DNA from 2 places in the Rhizobium sp. BK619 genome. Region 1 is predicted to be linked to the other one. Evidence: predicted binding sites of a transcription regulator. Region 1 holds the regulator's gene; the other holds the start of a gene.
What was found. The regulator PhoB, encoded in region 1, activates phosphate uptake and scavenging genes when phosphate is short. The targets are predictions, from matches to a motif close to TGTCATNNANCTGTCAT.
Positions count from the first base shown of each region.

Region 2: a site for PhoB is predicted at 2,588-2,604, ahead of phnC (phosphonate ABC transporter ATP-binding protein). Genes of this name have one in related genera too.

Region 1 covers NZ_JACIBH010000023.1:3,421-7,630, reverse strand. The annotation lists gene pstB (phosphate ABC transporter ATP-binding protein PstB) at 1-437, shown strand, start outside; gene phoU (phosphate signaling complex protein PhoU) at 482-1,195, shown strand; gene phoB (phosphate regulon transcriptional regulator PhoB) at 1,330-2,013, shown strand; gene FHX14_RS31645 (GcrA family cell cycle regulator) at 2,291-2,824, opposite strand; gene FHX14_RS31640 (aspartate aminotransferase family protein) at 3,250-4,210, shown strand, end outside.
Region 2 covers NZ_JACIBH010000003.1:145,072-149,281, forward strand. The annotation lists gene phnE (phosphonate ABC transporter, permease protein PhnE) at 1-618, opposite strand, end outside; gene phnD (phosphonate ABC transporter substrate-binding protein) at 683-1,588, opposite strand; gene phnC (phosphonate ABC transporter ATP-binding protein) at 1,676-2,521, opposite strand; gene FHX14_RS06385 (DapH/DapD/GlmU-related protein) at 2,639-3,256, opposite strand; gene phnL (phosphonate C-P lyase system protein PhnL) at 3,253-3,960, opposite strand; gene phnK (phosphonate C-P lyase system protein PhnK) at 4,042-4,210, opposite strand, start outside.

The sequences.
Region 1 (4,210 bases):
GCCCGCGCATCCATGGCCTGGCCAAGTCGAAGGCCGATCTCGACCAGATCGTCGAGACCAGCCTGCAGCGCGCCGGCCTCTGGAACGAGGTCAAGGACCGCGTGCATGAATCCGGCACCGGCCTGTCGGGCGGCCAGCAGCAGCGCCTCTGCATTGCCCGTGCCGTCGCCGTCAGCCCCGAAGTCATTCTGATGGACGAGCCCTGCTCGGCGCTCGACCCGATCGCCACCGCCAAGGTCGAGGAACTGATCCACGAGCTGCGCGAGAACTATACGATCGTCATCGTCACCCACTCCATGCAGCAGGCCGCGCGCGTCTCGCAGCGCACCGCCATGTTCCACCTCGGCAATCTCGTCGAGGAGAACGACACCGACAAGATGTTCACCAATCCCGACGATCCGCGCACCCAGGACTACATCATGGGTCGCTTCGGCTGATTTTGGCGACACCGAGCCTTCCCGTTATTCGAGGATAAAGCCCCATGGCATCGACACATATTTATTCTGCCTATGATGATGATCTGAAGTTCCTGTCCAGGCGGATTTCCGAAATGGGCGGCCTGGCCGAGCAGATGGTCGCCGAATCCGTCCGGGCGCTGGTCAACGGGGATACTGCGCTCGCCCAGAAGGTTATTTCCGACGACGTGATCCTCGATCACGCCGAGCGCGAAATCGGCGACAAGGCGATCGTCACCATCGCCCGCCGCCAGCCGATGGCCGCGGACCTGCGCGAAATCATGGGTTCGATCCGCATCGCCGCCGATCTCGAACGCGTCGGCGACCTTGGCAAGAACACCGCCAAGCGCGTCATCGCCGTGCAGAGCACCGGGGTTCCCCGCAAGCTCGCCCGCGGCCTCGAGCATCTGTCCGAGCTGGCGCTCGTCCAGCTCAAGGAAGTGCTTGACGTCTACACGACACGCGCCGCCGACAAGGCGAGTGCGATCCGCGAGCGCGACAACGAGATCGACGCGATGTACACCTCGCTGTTCCGCGAGCTCTTGACCTACATGATGGAAGATCCGCGCAACATCACCAGCTGCACGCATCTGCTCTTCTGCGCCAAGAACATCGAGCGCATCGGCGACCACGCCACCAACATCGCCGAGACGATCTATTACATGGCAACCGGCGCGCAGCCGGAAGGCGACCGTCCGAAGGATGACAGCGCCAACACCGTCGGCGCGGTCACGGAATAACCGCGCACCAGCCTATTGCGTGCGCGCCCATGTGGGGCGCGCAAAGAGGTCGCAGCCATTTTTCTGATTTTGCGCAGGATGCATTGCTTAAATCACCCCCGGTTTAAGGATCATGCGCGAGGAGACCAACACGCATGATCCCGAGAGTTGCAGTTGTTGAAGACGAAGAAGCCCTGAGCGTGCTTCTTCGCTACAATCTCGAAGCTGAGGGCTTCGAGGTCGATACCATCCTTCGTGGCGACGAGGCCGAAATCAGGCTTCAGGAGCGCACGCCTGACCTTCTCATCCTCGACTGGATGCTGCCCGGCGTCTCCGGCATCGAGCTTTGCCGGCGCCTGCGCATGCGGCCGGAAACCGAGCGCCTGCCGATCATCATGCTGACGGCGCGCGGCGAAGAGAGCGAGCGCGTCCGCGGGCTTTCGACAGGGGCCGACGATTACGTCGTCAAGCCTTTCTCGACCCCGGAACTCGTCGCCCGCGTCAAGGCGATGCTGCGCCGCGCCCGCCCCGAGGTGCTGTCGACCGTGCTGAAATGCGGCGATATCGAACTCGACCGCGAAACCCATCGCGTCCACCGCAAGAGCCGCGAAGTCCGCCTCGGCCCGACCGAATTCCGCCTGCTGGAATTCCTGATGTCGTCGCCCGGCCGGGTCTTCTCCCGCTCGCAGCTGCTCGACGGCGTCTGGGGCCACGACATCTATGTCGACGAACGCACCGTCGACGTCCATGTCGGCCGCCTGCGCAAGGCGCTGAACTTCTCCAACATGCAGGACGTCATCCGCACCGTCCGCGGCGCCGGTTATTCGATGGAAGCCTGAGGGGATTCTGACAAAGTCGAGCAAGCTCCGCCCCTCACCCTAACCGACCGGGGTCGAGCCACACGTCTCGACCCGTCCTTCGGACCCCCGTAAACGGGGCGAGGGGACGTGCCCTACGAGACGTTGGAGAGGACCGGGAGGTTGCGGCATATCCCCTTCGCCCCGCAAGCGGGGAGAAGGTGCCGGCAGGCGGATGAGGGGCAGCCACACCCAACACACTCACACAAAAAAACGGGCCTTTCAGCCCGTTTTCGCATGTCGACAATGTCTTACCCGCTCAGCTCGCCCGGGCCGCCGCCCGGCGTCGTTCGTTGACCGGCTGGTAGGCGAGTTTCTGATGGTAGCCGCAATAGGGCGAATTGTCGGGGGACTCGCAGCCGCAGAAATGGAAGTCGTCCTTCAGCGGATCGCCGACCGGCCACTTGCAGGTGCGTTCGGTCAGTTCCGTCAGGCCGAGGCGGCGCGAGATCGGCACGACCACGTTGCCCTTCGGCACGTATTCCATTTCCTCGACCGTTTCGATCTCGATCTCTTCCTTCAGCATCGTCGCGCCCTGCTGGCGGGTGACGGTGCGGGTGGTGATCCGCGAGGCGTAGTTCGGTGCGCGCGGCGCCGATGTCGTGCGTTTCGGCGTGCGCGCCGTGGCGGCCGTGCCGCCGGCCTTGGCGCGGCCGGGAAGGCTCAGCCGGTGAACCTTGCCGATCACAGCGTTTCTGCTGACACCGCCAAGTTGCGCCGCGATCTGGCTGGCGCTCAGTCCTTCGGCCCAGAGCTTCTTGAGTTTCTCGACCCGCTCGTCTGTCCAGTTCATGCCCTGTCTCCACCTTTTGCGTTGGTGATGGCAGAATCCCTCACCGTTGTCCCGGAAGCCTCCGAAACAAGAAACGCTTGATCAATTTTGGTGACTAGTTCCGCCGCATGCAGTCTAGTAATTGAACTTTAACCTAGTGTGAGCCTGACTCCGTGACAAGAGTCGCATGAATCCGGATGAATCGAATTCGGAGTTTTCCCCAACTTGCTGCCGCTGCGTGGCATTTCTGCAATATTGCCTGTTGAAGGTCGAAAACACCGCTGTACAAGCTTGCTGCATGCGCTAAGGGCGCAGTTTTGTTGACATTGCAGCGCGAAAAGGAAATAGTACCGCTGGCCGCCGCAAGGCGGCATTTTTGATTTTTCGGGCCTGGTTTTCTTAGCCGGAGTCCTGTGTTTGACAACGTTGATCGGGAGACCCGCGCCATGGCTGAAGCCGCGCCGCTTTATGACACCTATTCTCGTGCCCCGCTGCGGTTCGAGCGAGGCGAGGGCGTATGGCTGATCACCGAAGGCGGCGAGCGATATCTCGATTTCGGCGCCGGCGTCGCCGTCACCTCGGTCGGCCATAGCAACCCGCATGTGGTCGCCGCGCTGAAGGAACAGGCCGACAAGGTCTGGCACCTCTCCAACATCTATGAGATCCCCGGCCAGGAGCGCCTGGCCAAGCGGCTGACGGAAGCGACCTTCGCCGACAAGGTGTTCTTCACCAATTCGGGCGCCGAGGCGCTCGAATGCGCGATCAAGACGGCGCGCCGCTACCAGTTTTCCAAGGGCCATCCCGAGCGCTTCCATATCATCACCTTCGAAGGCGCCTTCCACGGCCGGACGCTGGCGACCATCGCCGCCGGCGGCCAGGAGAAATATCTCGAAGGTTTCGGCCCCAAGGCGCCGGGCTTCGATCAGGTGGCCTTCGGTGATATCGACGCCGTCCGTGCCGCCATCACCGACGCGACGGCCGCAATCCTCATCGAGCCGGTGCAGGGCGAGGGCGGCGTGCGCCCGGCCACGCCTGAGTTCATGAAGGCGCTGCGCCAGATCTGCGACGAAAACGGCCTGCTGCTGATCCTCGACGAGGTTCAGACCGGCGTCGGCCGCACCGGCAAGCTTTTTGCCCATGAATGGTCGGGCATCACCCCCGATATCATGGCTGTCGCCAAGGGCATCGGCGGCGGTTTCCCGCTCGGCGCCTGCCTTGCCACGTCTGAGGCCGCCTCCGGCATGAAGGCCGGCACGCACGGCTCGACCTATGGCGGCAATCCGCTCGCCATGGCCGTCGGCGGTGCCGTGCTCGACATCATCCTCGCCGATGGCTTCCTCCAACAGGTGCGCGACGTGGCACTCGTCTTCCGCCAGGGACTGGCCTCGCTGAAGGACCGCTATCCCG
Region 2 (4,210 bases), on a different contig from region 1:
TTCGTAGAAGAGTTTGCCGAGCGCGCCGATCGTGTGCAGGGTGATGGCGATGATGGCGGCGACCGGCCCGATCGACAGGATCGCCGAAAACAGGCCGGCAATGACGATCTCGGGGAAGGCGCGCAGGAATTCCATCAGGCGCTTGGTGAAAACGCGCAGCGGCCAGGAACTCGTCAGGTTGCGCGCGGCAAAAAAGCTCAACGGAACGGCAAAGACGAAGGCGACGATCGTCGAGATCAGCGCCACATTGATGGTGACGATCATCAGCTCGAAATATTCGGGAATGTAGAAGGCGCCTGAAATATAGACGCGGCCCTTGTCGAAATTGAACTCCTCGCCGCCCTTGTCGTTGACGCTCGCAATGTCGAACAGCGCGCGCCAGACATCGTTCCAATCCTTGGGGATGAGCCAGCTCAAAAAGTCGAAGAGATGCGGCAGGCGGTCGAAGAAATGGCCGGCATTGCTCTCGTCGGCGAAGCGGACGGAGCTGACAAAAGCCGCAATGAGAATAACCAGGCCGAGGATGGTGTAGAAACGGCGCCTAGCGACCATCCGTTCCCACGCGGTGCGGATATCCCTAGTGCTCTGCATGTGCGGCTGTGTATCGGCAACAGTCATGGACGCCTCGCCCGATCAAAGATAAGGGCGGCCGTTTCCGGCCGCCCCGCATTCCAACGGCCGATCAGCCGCCGATGGCAGCCTTACGCACTTCGACGACGGTGTTGTAGAATTCGTGCTTGACGGGGGCGTAGCCCTTGTAGTCGCCGCCCTCGATGGCTGCGAAGCACTTGTGATCCTTCTCAGGCAGGGCCGTGAAGAAGGCTGCGAGCTTCGTCTGCCAGTCCTCGCCGAGAGCGTTGCGAACGACGAGCGGGCCGTTCGGGATCAGCGGCGAACGCCAGACTTCAACCAGCTTGTTCGGATCGACGGCGCCCTTGTCGACTTCCTTGCGGAAGGTGCCGGAGGTGTAGCCATCCTTGAAATCGCCGATGCCCGAGGAATCGTCGACGGCGACGTCGACCTTGCCGTCGTAAGCGGCGAGAAGGTTGTTCTCATGGCCGCCGTTGAACTGGGTCGAGGCGAAGAACTTGTCGTTCGGCATGCCCGTGTCCTTCGGGATCTGCGTCAGCGGAACGAGATAGCCCGAGGTGGAGTCCGGATCGGCATAGCCGAGCTTCTTGCCCTTGGCGTCCTGGATGGTCTTGATGCCCGAGGACTTCAGAGCGAGGCCGATCGAGTGGTAGCCGGTCGAGCCGTCCTTCTGCTGCGTCGTCAGGATCGGCGTAACAGCCTTCGGATCCTTGATGTAGACGGCTGCGTAGCCGGAAGCGCCGAGTTCGGCGAAGTCGAGCGTGCCGCCGAGCAGGCCCTGGATGACGCCGTCATAATCGGCGGCCGGGAACAGCGACACCTTCTCGAAGCCGAATTCCTGCTTCAGATGGTCGGCAAGGCAGGCATAGTTGCGCAGGCGGTCGGTTTCGTTTTCGCCGCCGAGAATGCCGATGCGGAATTCCTTGAGATCGGCTGCATGGGCAGCGCCGGCGAGCGCGAAGAGCGCCGTTGCCGCAAAGAGTGCTTTCTTCAACATGTGGTCTCTCCTATTGACCGGTGCCCCCGGTCTTCCGTTACGAAGAAGTGTGCCCTTGACGCGGGCGCTCGATCGCGGCCGCCTCGCTCAGAGACCGGCCAGCGCCAGCGGTTGGGTGCCGGCGGATTGATTGTCTGGCCGCTCGGAAGCGATATTGATCGATGTCGAGGTCATCGTTTCGTCGATGCCGGCGCCATCCCTGTCCGTCCCGTAGATTGCCTTCACCGCCTCGGCGGTCAGTTCCGAGCCCTTGCCGTCGAAGACGACGCGGCCGCCGGCCATGCCGACGATGCGCTCACAATAGTTGCGGGCGGTATCGAGCGTATGAAGGTTGGTGATGACGGTGATGCCCTCGCGCTCGTTGATATCGCGCAGCGCATCCATGACGATCTTCGCATTCAGCGGGTCGAGCGAGGCGATCGGCTCGTCGGCAAGAACCATCTTCGGGTTCTGCATCAGCGCCCGCGCAATCGCCACGCGCTGCTGCTGGCCGCCGGACAGCGTGCCGGCTGGCTGCAAGGCCGTCTGCTCGATGCCGAGGCGTTCGAGCGCTGCGATCGCATGCACACGCTCCTCGCGGGTGAAGATGTTGAGCAGGCTCAGAAGCGTCGAGCGGTGGTTGAGGCGGCCGAGCATGACATTGGTGAGGACATCGAGGCGCGGCACCAGGTTGAACTGCTGGAAGATCATCGCGCAGTCGCGCTGCCAGTGGCGCAAGGCACGGCCGCGAAGCCCGGAGACCTCGACGCCGGCGAAATGAATGGAGCCGGAGCTCGGTTCCTGCAGCCGGTTGATCATGCGCAGCAGAGTCGATTTGCCGGCGCCGGAACGGCCGATGATGCCGACCATCTGGCCCTGGGGAATGTCGAGCGTCACGGAATCGACGGCGAGCTTTTTTCCGAAACGACGTGTGACATTCTTCAGCTCGAACATCATGCTCTTCCCTTGCGCACCAGGCCTTGGTCAGCATCGCATTAGTCCCGCTTGATGAACCTCAAATGTCATATTTGTGTAGTTCGTGTCACAATTCTCCAGGCCTATATCTGAGGTTTAGCCGCCGTGTCGGGCCAGGAAATCTTCCGCGCTCAGGTTGCGGAAATCCTGCAGCGCCAGGCGCAGCCGGTCGTGCTCCCAATCCCACCAGGCAAGCCTGTCCATGCGTTCGCCGATCTCTTTCGGAAAGCGCTCGCGGATTGGTTTGGCCGGCACGCCGCCGACGATCGAGTAGGCCGCGACGTCCTTCGATACGACGGCGCCGGCGCCGATCACCGCGCCGTTGCCGACGCTGACGCCGGGCAGGATCGTTGCCCCATGGCCGATCCAGACGTCGTTGCCGATCGTCACGCGGTTTGCGCGCCGCCAGGCAAAGAAGTCCTCCTCCATATCGCCGTCCGGCCAGTAGTCGGCGGCGCGATAGGTGAAATGGTGCAGCGTCGCGCGCCAGGTAGGGTGGTTGGTGGCGTTGATGCGGACAGTGGCGGCGATGTTGACGAACTTGCCGATCGTCGCGCACCAGACGGAGCCGTCCTGCATGATGTAGGAATAGTCGCCGAACGTCGCCTCGCTGATGCGGCAGCGCTCCGAGACCTCGGTATAGTGGCCGAAGGTGGAATCGCTGACGGATGCCGTGTCGTGGATATAGGGCTCGATACCCAGCTTGCGGTTCATGCGGCGATCTTTCCGGGAGAGAAAAGCTGAACGTCGAGAATGCGGTCGGCGACGGCTTCCCGCACTTCCTCGTCGTGGAAGATGCCGAGAAGGGCGACCCCGGCCTTCTTCTTCTCCTCGATCATGCCGACGACGACGGCGCGGTTGCGGGCGTCGAGCGAGGCTGTGGGTTCGTCGAGAAGCAAGATTCTGTGTTCGGTGATGAAGCCGCGGGCGATATTGACCCGCTGCTGCTCGCCGCCGGAGAAGGTGGCGGGCGGAAGCTGCCAGAGCGCCTCCGGCAGATTGAGCCTGGCAAGCAGGGCGCCCGCCTTTTCCCGTGCCGTGCCGGCTTCCTCGCCGCGCGCCACCAGCGGTTCGGCGACCACGTCGATCGCCGCGACGCGCGGCACGGTGCGCAGAAACTGGCTGACGTAACCGAGCGTATGACGCCGCACATGGAGCACGGTGCGCGGATCGGCGGCAGCGAGATCGACGATGCGCCCGTCGTGGCGGATGAGGATCTGGCCGGTGTCGACGGCATAATTGCCGTAGATCATCTTCAGTAGCGAGCTCTTGCCGACGCCCGACGGACCGCCGAGCACGACGCATTCGCCTGAAGCGACCGAGAAGGCGACATTGGAGACGACGGGCAGCCGGATGCCGTCGCGCAGGTGCATGGTGAAGCTTTTCGAGACTTCGGAAACGACGAGGGGCGTTGGCATGATGTCTTCTTTCCTGGTTTCGGACCAACGGCGTCGCGCGTTCGAAAGATGCGCAAAGGACGCTGTGGAACTTTGAACTGCTCAGACCTGCAGGATCGAGGAGACGAGCAGCTGCGTGTAGGGTTCGCGCGGGTCGTCGAGCACCCGGTCGGTGAGCCCGTGTTCGATGACGTAGCCGTCCTTCATCACCATCATCCGGTGCGAGAGCAGGCGGGCGACGGCGAGATCGTGGGTGACGACGATCGCCGAG